4 regions of the Pseudoalteromonas sp. H103 genome follow, and region 3 is predicted to be linked to each of the others. Evidence: predicted binding sites of a transcription regulator. Region 3 holds the regulator's gene; each other region holds the start of a gene.

Region 1 (4,511 bases), on a different contig from region 3:
TCTAAAATTGCACCCGCGTGGCCCATCATTTCATTGTTATTATCAACGCTTACCCAGTCGTGGTCACGTTGATTTAATTCATGTTTAATTTGTGAGGCTAGGGTTTGCTCTACTTTTAAATTAGTGCTGGTGTCGCCCCATGTACGGCCAAGTAACCAGCGCGGGTCGCTCACCGCTTGGTTAATCGATTTATTACGCCACGCGTAACCTGTAAATACTGCGGCTTGTGTTTGAGGTTGCCCTTCACCGCCCATGGTGCCGTAGGCAAGGCGCCTGCCATCGTCAAATTTTGCTAAAGCAGGGTTAAGTGTATGAGCCGGTTTTTTATGCGCTTTTAAGGCATTGGCATCGTTGCTATTTAAACTAAAACTTAAACCGCGGTTATTCCATACAAAGCCGCCTTCGCTCATCAAAATGCCGCTACCAAATTCCCAGTAAACACTTTGAATAAAGCTCACTAGTTGGCCGTTTTTATCACGTGCTGCCATCCAAACGGTATCGCCTGGCTCTGCATTAAATGGCCATTGCTTGGCTTGGCTCATATCTATATTGCTGGCAAGCGCATTTAAGCGCTCATCAGTTAGTGCGTTTTTATAATCATCGCCAAGCGCATCTGGGTCGGCCCAAAGTATAGGGCGGTGGGTAAAGCTTTGTTTGGTTGCCTCAACAATTAAGTGCATCCAATCAGCCTCTGTTTTGGCTAAATGTTTTAGTTTATTAACAGCGCCAATTATTTGCAAAGAATGCACGCCTTGCGTGGGGGCGGGCAAGTTATAACACTGTATGCCCGATAAATTAGCACTGAGCGGCGTTACTAAATCGGCCTGAGTATTGGCAATATCTGCGCGTGTAATTGCACTGCCTGCGGCAGCTAAATCGTTTGCAAACGACTCTGCTAACGGCCCTTGGTAAAAAGCGTTTAAGCCATGCTCGGCTAAGTGCTCAAAGGTATTGGCAAGTTTTGGATTTTTAAAGTGTTGCCCTGCTTGTAAAGGTTTACCGTTGGGGATGTATAGCGCTTTAAAGGCATCGTTAGTATTGGCAACACTTGCCAGTTTTTCGCAGCCCGCTTGCAGGCTTTTTGTAACAGTAAAACCTTCGCGGGCAAGCTTAATAGCAGGCGCTAAAATAGTACTTAGTGGCAATGCTGCGTGCTTATCTACCTCAAGTGCTTTTTGCCAGCCACGAAGCGTAGCCGCTTGAGTCAATGCGCTTAAACCACCTCGCTCTGGTATGTGTGGCTCATTGCTGTAGGCACTTATGTCGCTTGGTGCGCGCCCGCATGCATCAATTGCGGTAGGGTGGCTTTGGTTTGGGTTATCAATAAGCCAAAAGCTGTCGCCGCCAATCGAGTTCATATGTGGGTAAACCACGCTAATCGCAGCCGCAGCCGCTACCATTGCTTCTGTGGCTGTACCGCCTTGTTTTAGTATAAAGGTGCCTGCCTCGGTCGCTGAAAAGTGCGGGGCAGTAAATGCAATGTTGTGTGTGCTCATGCAGGTGTGTCCTGTTTAAAGTGTGCAGCTAATTGTTGTACGCAGGCAAGTAGGCTTTTATCGTTGCCGTGGCTCATCATTAATGAAAACCCATATGGGTGGCCATTTTCTAAATTAGCCAATGGTAAGTGAACTTGCGCCGAGCGGCTCAAGCCCGCAATGGCAGATAAAGTTATAATTTGCATACGTAAGGCGCTTGTGTTGGTGCCCAATTTAGGTGCGGTTGTGGGTGTGGTTGGCAAAAATAAACAACTTTTTGTGTTTAGGTTTTTAGTTATTAGTGTTTGCCACTGAGTTTGTACTTTTAGTGCTTCTTGCTCTTCTTGGGCGGTTAGTGCCAGTGCCATTTTAAAACGTGCCGCAATTGCCGGAGCAAACTGGGGAAGTTGCCCTGGCAATTGAAGCCAATCTTTATGCGTTTTAGCTATTGCGCGCCCTTGCAATATTCTAAAACTATCAGCGAGTTCGCTTAATAAGTTGCTATTAGGCAGTTCAAATTCTTTATGGTGCTTAAAATAAGGCTTGGTTTTTTCAAGTAGTTGCTTAATAGGTGTTTGTAAAGCAGGGCTTACTAGCTCAAATAACGGCTCACAAATTACTAAAGTATCAACGTTATTAATAGCTTGATTTGGTAACAGTACATTGCCTACATCGCTTAGTAGTTCTGCACTTTGGGTAAGCCAGCCAATGGTATCAAAAGGGGGAGCTAGCGGAATTAGGCCGTCTTTTTCAATCACGTTATGGCTGGGTCTTATACCAAATAAGCCGCAGTAACTTGCGGGTATTCTAATAGAGCCGCCAGTATCGGTACCTAAGCCAATATCGGCTAAGTTAGCAGCAACGGCGGCCGCCGATCCCATACTCGAACCGCCACTTGCATGACCGCTAAGTTTTGGGTTTTGTGCCGCCCCATAGTGAATGTTATTCCCCTCTAAGCTGTAAGCAAGCTCATCGGTGTGGGTAAAGCCTGTAAAGCTACAACCCTCGTTCATTAACTTATTTACCGCACTTGCTGTTTGCTGGGCAGGTTTTGCTGCTTTAAACCAATTAGGGTTACCTGCGCTGTTGCGCTCACCTTTAACAGCAAATACATCTTTTACTGCAAGGCGCTTATTGATAAGTGCGCCGTGGGTGTGTGTTTGCCATGCTTTTGGGCCATGGTCACAAAAAATACCGGTAAAATTATTATGTGTTTTGGTACTCATATCACCACTCGTTATAAAGTAAATCTGACCAACTGGTTATAATCAGATTTAGGGTGATTAAAAAGACGAATTAATTATTATTATTTTTCAGCCCACTGCGTAACATCTTATTTTTATTTTACAGAGCCTGATCCGCTTTTTAATCGGTTAGCTTATTATATTGCCTAAAAGCTAAGCAAAAGCAATGCCAAATACAATAAAGTTGTCCGTTCGGTCAGGTTTTTATGGGTTTGTATGGTGTTTATAAAAATTTAAGCAATAAAGAGGGCGTAATTTAGAGGTGAAAATACACCAAGTTGGTGCGTGTTTGCACCATCTTGGTTGTAAGTCGGGGGTTTACAATAGTGCGTTTGGGCTAATTATTAAGCCGTTTACATCGGCGTATAACCAATCATTTGGCTTAATTGTGGTGCTAAGCATAGTTACTGTTTGGTTTTTATCACCAAACCCACGCTTTAAAGTACTACGCGGAGTTGAGCCAAGCGCCATTACGGGTAAATCCATAGTGGCAAGTATTTCTATATCGCGGCAACAGCCGTTAATAACAACGCCTTCCCAGCCATTTTTTAATGCGCGCTCTGCCATTATATCGCCTATAAAAGCAAAGCGTTTACTGGCAAAGCCATCAATAACTAATATTTTGCCCTTGCCGTTTTCATGCAGTATATCAGCGGCAAATGAATTGTCTTCTGGGCAGGTAACGGTAACTGCTTGGCCACTAAACGTGGTTTTTTTACCAAAATGGCGCAGGCCGCTGTCGGCTACTTGTACGCTCTCGAGGTGATCGTCAAATAAATCGGGGGTTGTAAAGTTATCCATGGGTTAAGCCTCACTTTGCTCGGGTATTTTTAAGCCAATACCTTTTAAAATAATGTGGGCAATTGACTGCGTAATGTGTGCCACATCGGTTTTATCGTATTCTAATTTGTTCATAACTAGCAGTACTTCAGCTTGAAAGTCGGCGTAGTATTGTGTGGTTGACCAAATGGTAAATAATAAATGGTAAGGGTCAACGTTATCCATTTTATCGGCGTCAATCCATGCTTGAAAAACATCAACCTTTTGCTTTACCCAAGGGCGTGTATTAGTTCTAAAGTAGTTTTGAAGGTACGGTGCACCACGCAGTATTTCGTTGGCAAATAAACGCGATTGCAAAGGCTGATTAACGGCAAGTATTACTTTGCTTTTAATGTAGTTATAAAGCACATGAGCAGGGTCGTCCTCAGGGGTTACATTATCTAGCCCTAAGTTCCAATGCGCTATTATGCGGTCTATTACGGCTTCGTATAGGCCGTCTTTACTTTTAAAGTAATATAAAATATTGGCTTTAGGCACGCATGCCTCTTTGGCAACCATACTCATGCTAGCGCCATCGTAACCAAGCTGAGAAAACAATTGCTCTGCGGCATCGAGTATTAACTTTTGGTTTTTCTCTCGGGTGAGTTCTTTTTTATTTGGCTTTGTTTGTGTGGTCATTATGGCGTTGCTGAGTTTAAGGTGTTGATTGATTGTAACTTTACTGACCGAAAGGTCAAATACTAAAATTTGCTTTATTTTATATAAAAGTATTAGTAACAATTGTTTAAGCGCATAATTACTGGTAGCGTACCCCTAAATGCAGGTAGTACTTTTAGGTAGTTAATGGGCTTTTTTTCTAATCATAAATATACACTTTATGGCATCGCCGCTATTTTATTATGGAGCTGTTTAGTTGCTTTGCTGCGTGATGTGTCTGAGTTATTTGGCCCCATTGGTGGTGCTGCGCTTATGTACAGCGTAAGTACACTTTTTTTAATTATGGTAATGGGGC
Region 2 (4,511 bases), on a different contig from region 3:
ACGCTTACCATGTTTCCTAATGAAGCCACAAAGGTGCCACTAAGAGCAAGTAGTAACCCGACCAACGCACCATTACTCAAGTCGAACTGCTGTAGTTGTGGCCAAAATAGACACGTTATGCCCAGTACAGCAAGTACTGCGCCTGCATAGATTCGCTTAGATATAGGCTTTCCAAAAAATAATCGTGTATTTACTATATTCATAACCAGCAGCATAGAAAACGCAATTGAGGTCATGGCTGACGTTAAATAGTTTTGCGCCCAATAAAGCATTAAATAATTTAGGCTAAAGTTACATATTGCCAACAGCACAAAAAAACCATGGTCTACTAATGAAAAGCGCATGTCGGGTTTTTTGTACGCTACATATAACCACATTAGCGCGGCTGCGATAGCAAAGCGATATAATAGCGACAGCTCTACAGCAATATCACCTAGCTGAAACTCTATAGCTAGCCAAGTAGAACCCCAAATTAAAACAGTTGTAATGTATAGCGCTGCACTTTTCATTGTCGATCCTAAATACCGGGTGAGTGGTTATTTTAAGAGCTAGCTGTATACTTACCATATACAGAAAAGTAAAAATGTAACCTATACAGATTTGGTGTGCGATGAACTTAAAAACCGTAAACAACAAACCCCCTGAATTTTTATATCAGCAAGTTATTCAACTTATTAAAGATATGAGCGAACAGCATGTTTTGTTGCCCGGCGAAAAGCTGCCATCTCTAAGAAAAATGGCTACTAACCTAAACATAAGTATTCCTACAGTAAAGCAGGCTTATCAAACGCTTGAAGATCAAGGCTTAATAGAGGCAAGAGAAAAATCAGGCTATTTTTTAAAAGCCGTCGCTATAGCACGCAGTCTTCCTAAGCGTGTAAAGCTAAGCCGCGAGCCTGTTATTGTTAATAAACAAGCGCTAATAGAGCAAGTATATAGTGCGATTCATCAAGTTAACGTAGTGCCTTTTGGTATCGCAAACCCCGTTGCGGCTGCCCCAACCGATAAAGCACTTGCGAGAAATATGCGCCGAGTGATGACAATTGCTGGTAACAGCGCCATTAATTATGGCCCAATGGATGGTTTTGTACCGTTAAAAAAGCAGCTTATACATTATTATTTGGGTTTTGGTATAGGTATTAATATAGACGAGCTGGTGATCACTAATGGTGCGCAAGAGGCGCTTGCAATAGCGCTTAAGTGTGTAACAAAGCCCGGTGATGCCGTTGCCATAGAGACCCCGTGTTATCACGGTATTATTGAATTAATAGAAAGTTTAGGCTTAAAAGCACTCGAAATACCTCTGTGTCCAGATAACGGAATTTGGCTTAACGACTTAGAGCAAGCATTAAACGATCACGACATTAAAGCATGTTTATTTTCTACTGCGATTAGCAATCCAGTTGGCAGCTTTATGAACGATAAAAATCGCAAGCAAATGGTAGAGCTAATAGAAAGCCATAACGTGGTACTTATTGAAGATGACGTTTACGGCGATCTATACTTTACCCCACAGCGAGGTACACCAGCGCAAACCTATTCAAAAAAAGGGCTCGTAATTAGCTGCTCCTCTTTTTCTAAAACGGCAGCGCCTAGCTATCGTGTTGGTTGGTTAATTGCGGGTAAGTACGCTCAGCAAGCTCGGCGCTATAAGCGCGCTTTAAGTTGCTCAACATCGTTAATTAATCAATGGACGTTATCGGAATTTATTGCCAGCGGTGAATACGATAGAAACTTAAAGGTATTAAGGCAGCGCTTGCGAACGAACAAAGACCGTATGCGCTTTTGTTTACAACAAGCTATGCCAAAAAATACCCGCATAAGTGACCCTCAAGGCGGCTGTGTTATTTGGCTCGACTTAGGTGGCGAGTACGATAGCCAAAAGCTTTTTTTACTGGCGCTTGAGGTAGGTATAAGCATAACGCCTGGGCTTATATTTTCTGCGACGAGTAAATATAAAAGCTGTTTTAGATTAAGTTATGGTGTGCAATGGAGTGAGCAAATGGAGCGCGCTATTATTACATTAGGCGAGCTTACTTTATTAGCTAAAAAATAATGTAAATCAGTACATAAAAAAGCAGCATTTAAGTAAACTTAAATGCTGCTAAAGGGATATTAAATATGGTTACTTGGGTTACTTGGGTTACTTGGGTTACTTGGGTTACTTAGTTGGTTTAATTGTAAATAACTCATAGCCTTGAAGCTCAGGTAACTGTGCTACTAATTGCTCTTCTTGCTTAGCAATGTCGGCAAAGTTGCCACATAAATCGTTAGCACGTTCTTCAAGTGCATTAGCATGTAGTTCTACTTTTTCTTCTATTTGTGCGCCCATATTTTCCATGCGCTGCTCAAATGCTTCCATATCACCACCTGAGCCTAATAATTCAGAGCCTAGTGCAACTAAAATGCTGCCCATTGATTGCATAACAGCAGACTCAACAGCCGTTTCTATTTGATTTTCGAATTGCTGCTCAAAGTTTTCACCAAACTGATTAAAGCTTTGCTGGCCCATAACAAAGGTGCCTTGCTGATAAAAAGTGTTTTCTACTTCCATTTTAATATCGTCCATCAGCTCAGACATATTATCTAAGCCATCAATATTAAATGCGTTGCCTACTTCAGCTAGTGCAACACCCGCAATTTTAACGCCTTCTAAAGCTATATTAGCTACTTCAGGTAATTGAGTGCGTAAGCTATCAGAGTAGGTGTTTAACGCTGCGCGTTGGTTGCTATTAAGGTTAATTAACTCACCGTTTATAGTTAAATCACCGTCAGTAGTGAACTGCATGGTGCGATTATTAGCTGTAAAAATTTCTAGTTCGTTTGGCTTAATACGTACATCATTTTTAAATTCAACATTGCACTGTCCATTACTAAATGAAATTGCAGAATCGTTATCGTTGTGAGCCATTGCAGCGGGCGTACAAATTAAAGCACTTACTAATAGTAATTTTTTCATGTTTGTTCTCTACTTTTTTGTTGATGACGATTAACTAATAACAAGTTTAGTGCCAGTTTTATTTGTTTATTCTAAACAATGGGTTACGTGTTTGTAGGCGGCTTAATAATGATGCTTTCATTAAGTAAATAACTATTTTTTAGTCAAATTGGCTAAAAAATAAAAAGTGATAAATTTTATTTATCGATACGATAAAAAACTCTCACTTTCCTCAATTCGAATTTAGCGCTATTTATTCACAATACTGACATGAAGACTATTTACGATAGCTACATAGCTTTATTTTGGTACTAATTTGTAAATCATATTTAGTACTGAACATTTTTAATTTCACCAATTATTGCGATTATAAAATCCTTAATTGGTCTCAAACACTTTATGGAGTGGGTTGTGGGTAAGACATTTAGTTACGATGCGCTAGATGATGATTTTGTTGAAGACGAATACGAAATGGTCGGGCGTAATCAACATGATAAAAACAAGCAAAAAGTTAAGAAAAAGTTGGAAGACTATCTTGAACAAAAACGCTTGCGTAAAAACCTAGGCGAAGACGATTTAAGTGATTACATAGAGTAAATTGTACTAGTAAAAATACATCGCCAGTTTTGTTTAGGTATTTATACGTGTGGTTATAAACATGTTTAACGCTTAGTTTTAACTGGCAATAAAGAGGCTATACGCCTCTTTATTAATTTTATGCCGTAATGTTTTTAAGTGCTTTTTGAATGGTTATTTCTAGCTTTTCAGGTTTAGTAAAAGGAGCATAGCGTTTAATTGGTGTGCCATCGGCCGCTATTAAAAACTTAGTGAAGTTCCATTTTATTTTACGTGTTAAAAAACCAGGTAATGCTGATTTTAGATAACGAAAAATAGGATGGGCATGCTCACCGTTTACATCGACTTTGGCCGACATTAAAAAACTAACACCGTAGTTAATTAAACAGCCTTGCTCTATTTGGGTGGCGTCGCCGGGCTCTTGCTGACCAAATTGATTACACGGAAAACCCAAAATAACCAAACCCTGGCTTGCATACTTATTATGTAAGGCCTGAAGAGACTCATACTGGTAGGTAAACCCACATTCACTCGCGGTATTTACGATAAGTACAACCTTCCCCTCAAAATCACTAAAGTTAATGGGCTGGCCTTGTAAGCTAGTTGTGCTTAATTGATAAAATTCGTGCATGATTGACGCTTATTATTATTGTTTCAAGCATTCTACTCGCTGATGCATACATCGAAAAGTATAAAGTTTCACCTGCGGTAATAAAAATCTATTAATAAATGTAGGGTGCTTAATTAAGTATTAAAAAAAGACCCATCCCTGCAAGGGTGGTGTAATAAATATTATGTGTTTTGTAAGCCACAATAACGGCCACAATAGCCGCGCTTAAATATGGGTTTTGCCAATTAAGGTTAATACCTTCTTCATTTAAAAATACAATAGGGACCCAAATAGCTGTCAGTACGGCTGGGGCACTAAAGCTTAAAAATTGCTGCATCTTGGGGCCTACCTTAAATGGTAAGGCACGGTGCAAAAATAAGTAACGCG
Region 3 (4,511 bases):
GCCTCTAAGTCTAATATAACGAAGCACTACATCAAGAGTAACATCAGGGCGAATGGTTACCGTATCGGTGTTCATTAACGCGCCAGCAGAGCGCTCTTGATATGATAGGGCTTGAGTTGCCCGCTCTCTGTCTTGAATATCCATTGCGCTAACAACGTCTTTATAGACGGTGTCAGGTAGGCTTCGTAGAACTTCACCTAAATCATCATGCCCCATGTCTTCAGTAGCGGCGGCAATGTGTTCAGGCTCCATTTGAGCAATAATGCCTAAACGTACATCTTCAGAGAGTTCTTCAAGAACGTCACCCTGTACGTCAGGGTCAACTAATTGCCAAAGTAAGCGACGGATTTTGTGAGGTGATGATTCTAGTAAAAGAGCGGTGTCACAAGGAGCTGTTTTTGCAAGCATGCGCCTAACTTGAACAAATTGACCACTATTGAGTGACTTGGTCACCTGTTTTAATTGTTGTAGTGGATAATCTTGTTCAAAAGCTTCAGGCATTGGCGTCCTTTATAAATTTTTATATTACTTTAGGGGAGGTGGTGAGTGTACAGACGCACTAACCTTATTTATAAGCTTAACCGGGTAAAATTTTTTATTACTAAAAGTTAAGCCTAATTATTCTTGTTCATTAAATCGTTGTGCTATTAGTTGTCCAACAGCATGTAAGGCTTGCTCAGAATCGGGGCCTTCACACACTACTTTAACTTCTTTACCTTGGCTGCTTTCTAGTAGCATTAATGCAAGTACGCTATCGCCAGCTGCTTCTTTATCATCTTGAAACAGTGTAATTGTGGCATCAAACTGCACGGCTAATTGCGCAAGTACAGTGGCAGCTCTGGCGTGTAAGCCAAGTTTGTTTTTTATTAAAAAAGTGTCTTCACAATGCATAAGTTACTCTATGTAAGCTGAACTGGTGATTATTCGGCTGTATTATTTTTCTTGTTCGCGGTGTCTAATTTTTACGTTAGGGTGTGTCATCGCAAAGCTCTCACCAATTGTTTGTGCTAAATACACCGAACGGTGTTGCCCGCCCGTACAGCCAATGGCAATCGTTAAGTAACTACGATTATTACGCTCTAGGTGTGGTAGCCATGTTTGTACAAATGTTTGAATTTGCCAAGTGAATTTTTGTACTATGCTGTGACTCGCTAAGTAATCTTTAACAGGTTGGTCTAAACCATTTAAAGGCTTAAGCTCTGGCTCCCAATGCGGATTTGGCAAAAATCGAGCATCAAATACGTAGTCAGCTTCTTTAGGAATACCGTGTTTAAAGCCAAACGATTCAAAGGTTACAATAAGTTGCTTATCTTTTTTACCGAGAATTTTTTCACGAATAGACTCAGCTAACTGATGAACACTTAAGTCGGTTGTATCGAGCATAAAATCTGCGCGGGTTACTAATACATCTAGCAGTTGTTTTTCTTTTTTTATCGCTAAATCAAGTGGTAACGAGTCAATAGAAAGCGGGTGTAATCGGCGTGTTTCAGAAAAGCGTTTGATCAGAGTTTGATCGTCACTATCTAAATAAAATAAAGTGGGATTTGCAAAGCCCGGGAGGTATTCAAGAATATCGTTAAACTCATCTTGCTCTTTAGGGATGTTACGCACATCTATGCTTACAGCAATTTTATCGTAGGTATCCGATACGCTTCGCACTAAAGAAGGCAGTAGGTTTACTGGAATGTTATCTACGCAATAATAACCTAAATCTTCTACAACGCGTAAAGCAACCGACTTCCCAGAACCAGAGCGGCCACTTATGATAATTAACTCCATTTATCACCCTTTTAAACTACGATTGATTAACAATAACTTGGTAAAGCTCAGCATCGGATTTTGCACAGCGTAACTGTTTACAAAATTCTTTGTCATTTAGTTTATCAGCTATGGTTGCGAGAGTCTTTAGGTGCTGTTGGTTATCACCATCTGGTACGATGAGTGCAACAAATATATCAACAGGGCGGTTATCAATCGCATCAAAATTTACGGCTGTCTCGCTTACAAGCACTATTGCTAATGGCTCTTCTGCGCCACTCATTCTTCCATGAGGAATTGCAATACCACGGCCTATGCCTGTGCTACCAAGCTTCTCTCTATTCATTAGAGCACACAAAATATCTTGCTGAGAAAGATAAGGAAGCTTTTCATGAGCGAGTTCGCTAATAAACTCTAAAATTCTTTTTTTGCTATTAAAAAGGACCGCAGCTTTGCTGCAGTCCTGGCATATAAGTGAGCTTAATTTCATCATATTAATGTCGAGCAAGCTTCTCTTTGTGTTTAATAACTTGACGATCGAGCTTGTCAATCAACGAGTCTATGGCAGCATACATGTCTTGATGTTCGGTAGATGCAAATAACTCTGCACCACTTACATGGATTGTAGCTTCAGCTTTTTGGTTAAGTTTTTCTACATCGAGAATGACATGAACATTGTTTATATGATCAGAATGCCTTTCTAGCTTTGCAAATTTATTATTTACGTAGTCTCTTAATGAATCAGTAACATCTACATGACGACCAGTTAAGTTTAGTTGCATAAGCGTTTTCCTCTTTGTTTTGCGTCTTATATCAAACTCTTTCGTTGATTAGACGGTGGAATAGCCAGAGATTCGCGGTATTTTGCGATTGTGCGTCTAGCTACTTTAATTCCTTGCTCAGCCAATATATCCGCAATTTTACTATCACTCAATGGTTTTGCTGAGTTTTCTGCGGCAATCAGTTTTTTAATCAAAGCACGTATTGCTGTAGATGAACACTCACCACCATTTTCGGTGCTTACGTGGCTTGAGAAAAAGTATTTAAGCTCAAATATACCACGTGGCGTGTGCATATACTTTTGAGTAGTTACACGCGAAATAGTCGACTCGTGCATTTCTACCATTTCAGCAACATCGTTTAAAACCATAGGTTTCATGGCTTCTGGACCGTGTTCAAAAAAGCCCTGTTGTTGCTTAACAATACAATTAGTTACTTTTAGTAGTGTGTCGTTTCTACTCTCTAGGCTCTTTATAAACCATTTAGCTTCTTGTAAATGAGAGCGAATAAATTGACTGTCACCACTAGATTTAACTGTTCGTGACATAGCTGCATATTGGCTATTAACACGTATCTTAGGCATGCTATCTGGGTTTAGCTCAACTACCCAACGGCCTTTTATTTTTTTAACTGATACATCGGGGATCACATACTCTGATTCTTCCCTTACAATAGTATCTGCTGGCTTAGGGTTTAGAGTGTGAATTAACGTCATTACTTCTTTAAGCTCGTCTTCTTTGAGCTTAGTTTTCTTCATTAATGTACGATAGTCGCGAGCCGCTAATAGGTCAATATGATCGGTTAAAATCATCTTTGTTTCATTGATAAAAGGCGTATCTTTATCAAACTGATTTAGCTGAATACACAAACACTCTTGTAAGCTACGAGCTGCTATACCCACCGGATCAAACAACTGAATACGTTTTAAAACGGCTTCTATTTCATCAAGTTCAACTTCGCCTTCGTCGTCGTTCTCTTGATTAAAGCTTTCTAAAATATCTTCACAGCTTAGCGTTAATATACCTGAGTCATCGACTGCTTCAACAATCGCTATTGCAATTGCTTCATCAGTAGGGCTAAACGGCGTGAGCTGTAATTGCCACATTAGGTATTCGTGAAGAGTTTCGGTTGAAGCACCTTGATAAATAGACTCATCTTCTGGCATAGGGCCTGATGATGAAGCAGGAGCTGCGCTCATGTACTCATCCCAGCTTACATCCATAGCCATTTCGTCACTTACGGTGTCTTTAGTAAGTGCTTCACCACTGTCTTGCTCGTACTCGCTTGGTTTTTCGTCGGCATTAGCACTTACGGTTAATTCATCGTTATCTGCTTTTTGCTCGTTTTTGCCAGCTGATTCTTCCGTGTAATCTTGTTCATCTACTTCTAGAAGCGGATTGCTATCAAGCGCTTCTTGTATTTCTTGCTGGAGATCCAATGTACTGAGTTGCAACAAACGAATTGCTTGTTGCAGTTGTGGAGTCATTGTAAGTTGCTGGCCCATGCGCAGCTGTAATGATTGCCTCATGTATCTCTAACAATCCTTTTATGTTGTTATAATTAATACTAGCAGATGCTTAAAGACATGGCGTAAATGTTACAGCCTAAATTGCTCGCCTAAATAAACATCGCGTACCGTTTTGTCATTTAATACGTGCTCTGGTGTACCAGAAGCGATTAACTCTCCATGAGAAACAATGTAGGCTTTTTCACAAACATCAAGGGTTTCTCTTACGTTATGATCGGTAATTAATACACCAATCCCACGATTTTTAAGATGTTCTATTATTTTCTTTATATCTAACACCGATATAGGGTCTACACCTGCAAAGGGTTCGTCGAGCAATATAAATTTAGGATTAGCAGCTAGTGCGCGTGCAATTTCTACGCGGCGTCGCTCACCACCCGATAAAGCCATACCTTGGCTGTCTCGAATATGTTGAATACTAAATTCATCTAACAAGTTGTTAAGC
Region 4 (4,511 bases), on a different contig from region 3:
ACACCACTAAACCAGACTACGTTATTTACCACGATGAAGAATGGGGCGTGCCACTTTATGATGATACAAAACTATTTGAATTTATTACGCTAGAGTCGGCGCAAGCGGGTTTAAGTTGGTACACCATTTTAAAAAAGCGTGAAGGCTACAAAAAAGCATTTGCTAATTTTGATGTGCACAAAGTAGCTAAATATACAGCACAGGACATTGAGCGACTCATGCTTGATGAAGGTATTGTGCGTAACCGCTTAAAAGTTGCAGCAACTGTAAATAACGCTAAACGATTTATAGAAATTCAAAAAGAGTTTGGTAGTTTTAGTAATTACCAATGGCAGTTTGTAGACAACAAGCCAATTATCAGCAACTTAAATAGCATAGATGACTACCCTGCAATAACAGAGGCCTCTACCGCGTTTGCAAAGGATTTGAAAAAACGTGGTTTTAAGTTTTTAGGGCCTACAACGGTGTACGCACATATGCAGGCCTGTGGCATGGTTAACGATCATAGTAATGATTGCTTTAGAAAAGAAGAAATTATTAAGGCTTTTAGCTAGTCAATGAGTAAGTACAGCTAAGTAATTAAAAGCTGCGCTTTTCACGCGAGCAAGATCGGCGTCTACCGCCAAGGTTCAAGTTTGCGTTTATCGTGTAGACGCGAAGCTTGCTTGCGTGACGGGCAAAGCCCGTAAATTAATTGCTCAAAAATGAATAATAAATAACGAAAAGTCTTTCACCATTTGCATACTGCTAATCTCGCGACAAGTTATACTTTTTCATTTTTTCGACGAGCGTTGTACGCCTTACACCTAATATTTCCGCGGCGCGTGCCACAACATAATCAAAGCGTTCAAGTGCTTGGGTAATTAAGCTAATTTCAAGCTCTGCTAAATAGTCTTTAAGCTCAATACCATCATCAGGTAGTAATCCGCTGCCTTGTTGATTAAATTCAGCTTCGGGTTCAGAATCATAATCACTAAAACCAGTGCTAAAAATATCGTTAAAGGCATCTTTTTCTAAAAGCTCTTCTGGGTACTCTGGCTCGTAGGCATCGACTTCTATGTAACGATATTTATTTGGTAAATCAGGTACATCAACCACCTTTTCAGGAAACATAATAACCATACGCTCAACTAAATTAGCAAGCTCACGAATATTGCCTGGCCACGCATGTTCTTTTAAGCTCTTAACCGCGCGTTCTGTAAATTTAGCGGTGGTGCCACTTTGCTCATTAACACGGCGCATTAACTCTTTTAATAGCAGAGGAATGTCGTCAGCGCGCTCACTTAGCGAAGGGTTTTCAATAGGGAATACATTCAAGCGATAATATAAATCTTCTCTAAAACTCCCCTCTTCTATCATGTTTTCGAGGTTGCGGTGAGTAGCGGCAATAACCCGCACATCAGCCTGTATGGCTTTTGTGCCACCCACTCTCTCGTAGCTGCGTTCTTGCAACACCCTTAGTAACTTAACTTGCATTTGCAGCGGCATATCACCTATTTCATCTAAAAATAGTGTACCACCTTGAGCAAGTTCAAAACGTCCTTTACGCGCCGATATAGCCCCTGTAAACGCCCCTTTTTCGTGCCCAAACAACTCACTTTCAAGCAACTCCCCAGGTATTGCACCACAGTTAACCGGCACAAACGGCCCTGTATTACGCTTAGACAATAAGTGCACGTTGCGCGCAACAACCTCTTTACCTGTGCCCGACTCACCTAAAATAAGCACGTTTGCATCGGTTTTAGCCACTTGCTCAATTAAAAAGCGTACGTCTTTAACTGCATCAGTTTCACCTACTAAACCATCAAATGATTTATGAGGTTTATGGCCTTTATGGTCAGTTGGTAACATACGTTGATACTGCTGGCAATCGTGCAGCAATTGCGTGGTTACTTCGTGATTAAAAGGCTCACAAATTAAGCCTACAACATTTGCAATACTTAGTAGTGGCTTAAGTGTTTCACCAATTAATAAAAAAGGAAGTGTTGGGTAGCGTTTAATTAAGCTTTCGTGATCTAAGCTTTGCAATGCACCTAAAATTACTATGCATTCTTGCTGCTGATATTTACTGCATATTTGCTCAAAGCTAGATTCATCTAGCAATTGTACAGCCTCACCTATAAAGGTAAGTGATGCGTTTAATCCTATTGAGCGATTGTTATTATTATCTAAAATCAAGATCATAGTTAGCGAGCCGTACTTTCACTAATTTATTTAATTAGTTAAATTGTAAGCCAGTTCAGCGTGGATGCAAGCGATAGCGGCAGTTTTTTGACATAAACGCCAAAAAACAGACGGACTAGTAAAATCAATCATACTTAAGAATTAATCATTAAGTATCAATTTATAAAAACCTTATATAAAAGCTAACTAAAAATTTTAAAGTACAAATTACCCAATATACAAAATATATAAGCTATTATTTACTTAAGTTGAAAGTAACAATGCCGATAACTATACAAATGTAAAACGCTTGGCATTAATATTGCTTTTATTTTGGTATAAGTTTTACATAATTTTAGTAGTTAAATTTTAGGATTTTCCCATGGCACATGTCTCACTGAAAAAATACAGTCAAGTTCGTGCAAGTAACATTGCAGAAATGGCGCCGTATGAACAAATAAACCTTATTTTTAGTAATATTATTGGTCGCTTAGCTGCTACTAAGGGTTTTATTGAACGCAAAGAAATAGAAAAAAAAGGCGAAAACCTCTCAGCATGCATTTTATTATTAGGTGCACTGCAAGATGCGCTTAATTTAGAAGTAGAACAAGATCCTAGTATTTCTGATAATTTATTGGCGCTATACGCCTACTGCCAGCGCAAATTAACGCAAGCTAATATAAATAATGATATTGAAGCAGTTGTTGAAGTTTCAAGCATCATTAAAGAAATAAAAGAAGGTTGGGATAGTATTCCTGCAGATCAACGCAGTCCTGCGGTATAATGCTATGGGTCAAAGCCTTTCAGTTAAAGCAGAGCATATTCATGAGCTGCTTAATAATATTGAAGCATTAGTACAAAGCAATAAAGCAGAAGAAGCCAAGCCAATTATGGATACTTTAAATAGTGAACTTAAAAGCTGGTGCGAAAGTGATACACCACCAAACACTCAAGAATTAGAGACTATACAAGCTGTTATAAACGCTATAAGCAAGCAGGCTATAGCTGCAAAAAATGAATCATCTAAAGCTATAATTAAGCAAAAAAAATCGGGCAAAGCAATCTCAGCATATAAATCGGTTTAATTGCTCTCATGTAAATAGCAGGCACAAAAAAACCGTTTTTTTAAACGGTTTTTTTGTGCTCATAACTAGTATTAAGAGTTATTGCTTACCACTCCTGGCATATTTTCAAGCTGAGCTTGCACATAGCTACTAGTAGAGTTTAGGCTCGCTACCAGTAAATCCATAGCGTTATATTGAGCGTATAATCGGGAAGAAAGCGACTCCATTTTACTTGTTAAGCTTTCACGCTGATCGTCAATATCTTCAAGTTGATTTGTTTTACTATCAATACGATTCTGAATAATACCGTCGGTGTCGGTATAAAAACTCATTAGTTCGTCAAATGATTGGGCAAAACCATCTTCGTCATCATCACTGCCTACAAAAAACTGTTGCACTAAACCAACGTTTTCATCAATTTTATCATTTAATGTCTCGGTATTAAGCGTCAGTACTCCATAACGATCTGCTTCAACACCTAACTGAGAAAGTGATAATGAGTTACCATTACCTAAATCAACAGAGTCGGTAATCTGCTCTCGTAATTTAGACATAACACCACGAAGTAACGAGTCACCGGCCATTACACCAGCGCCATCTTCACTTGAAGCACCGAGGGTATTACTAAGCTCAAGTAGTTCGTTATAGCTGGAAATAAAGTTATTTAAGCCTGATTGAATATTATTGTTATTTTCGGTTACTGATATATCACTTAAATCATCATCAGTGTCATGTGCTTTTTTTGCAGTTATAGTAATTCCATCTATTACATCGGTGAACGTATTTGACGCGTTACTAACAGTAAGAGAACCATCAATAGTAATTGATGCATCGGTAGCTGCGATAATTTCAGACGCATTTTGAACCCCTGCAGAGTCAAATGCTAACAGGGATAACCCATTTGTATCCGTGTTATCACCATCTGTATCTGCTACTTCTACTTTAATCTCATTTTCAAGACCGCTATTTTTGGCAGAAAGTACTAAGTGCTGACCGGTATCATCTGTAATTATTGTTGCGTTTATACTATCGTTATCGCTGCTGTCGTTAATTGCATCTCTAATTTCACTTAAAGTAGCAGTGTCTGATACTTCAATATCAAAGCTGCTGTCGCCCGAGCTGAGAGTCATTGTACCTTCACCCACAGCAGCATCAGCATCAAAGGCTTCAGAAAGTATTTTATGCTCCGTAGCAAGGTTATTAACCTTTACAGAATAACCACCTGGCTGTGCGTCTTCATCAGCACTAATAGAGATGAAATCATCATTGCCTGACGTACTGCGT

Evidence for each region. Region 3 encodes sigma-54, which starts transcription at its own class of promoters, with help from an activator protein. Its sites were predicted from a motif close to GTTGGCACGNNNNTNGNNT; they were not measured.
Region 1: ATS74_RS16645 (amidase family protein) is a predicted target of sigma-54. The motif match lies at 2,875-2,893, and genes of this name have one in related genera.
Region 2: ATS74_RS10215 (YggN family protein) is a predicted target of sigma-54. The motif match lies at 2,998-3,016, and genes of this name have one in related genera.
Region 4: fliS (flagellar export chaperone FliS) is a predicted target of sigma-54. The motif match lies at 2,473-2,491, and genes of this name have one in related genera.

What each region holds. Positions count from the first base shown of each region.
Region 1 is NZ_LOFG01000018.1:234,189-238,699, reverse strand. It holds gene ATS74_RS16650 (gamma-glutamyltransferase family protein) at 1-1,496, opposite strand, end outside; gene ATS74_RS16645 (amidase family protein) at 1,493-2,701, opposite strand; gene ATS74_RS16640 (putative 4-hydroxy-4-methyl-2-oxoglutarate aldolase) at 3,038-3,520, opposite strand; gene ATS74_RS16635 (TetR/AcrR family transcriptional regulator) at 3,524-4,177, opposite strand; gene yddG (aromatic amino acid DMT transporter YddG) at 4,343-4,511, shown strand, end outside.
Region 2 is NZ_LOFG01000015.1:60,095-64,605, reverse strand. It holds gene ATS74_RS10225 (DMT family transporter) at 1-509, opposite strand, end outside; gene ATS74_RS10220 (aminotransferase-like domain-containing protein) at 611-2,056, shown strand; gene ATS74_RS10215 (YggN family protein) at 2,162-2,959, opposite strand; gene ATS74_RS10210 (PA3496 family putative envelope integrity protein) at 3,350-3,535, shown strand; gene ATS74_RS10205 (glutathione peroxidase) at 3,654-4,145, opposite strand; gene ATS74_RS10200 (AzlD domain-containing protein) at 4,255-4,511, opposite strand, start outside.
Region 3 is NZ_LOFG01000001.1:69,606-74,116, forward strand. It holds gene mgtE (magnesium transporter) at 1-501, opposite strand, end outside; gene ATS74_RS00370 (HPr family phosphocarrier protein) at 619-891, opposite strand; gene rapZ (RNase adapter RapZ) at 934-1,779, opposite strand; gene ATS74_RS00380 (PTS sugar transporter subunit IIA) at 1,796-2,248, opposite strand; gene hpf (ribosome hibernation promoting factor) at 2,253-2,540, opposite strand; gene ATS74_RS00390 (RNA polymerase factor sigma-54) at 2,567-4,066, opposite strand; gene lptB (LPS export ABC transporter ATP-binding protein) at 4,136-4,511, opposite strand, start outside.
Region 4 is NZ_LOFG01000012.1:365,084-369,594, forward strand. It holds gene ATS74_RS08990 (DNA-3-methyladenine glycosylase I) at 1-554, shown strand, start outside; gene ATS74_RS08995 (sigma-54 dependent transcriptional regulator) at 748-2,184, opposite strand; gene fliS (flagellar export chaperone FliS) at 2,546-2,947, shown strand; gene ATS74_RS09005 (hypothetical protein) at 2,952-3,248, shown strand; gene fliD (flagellar filament capping protein FliD) at 3,320-4,511, opposite strand, start outside.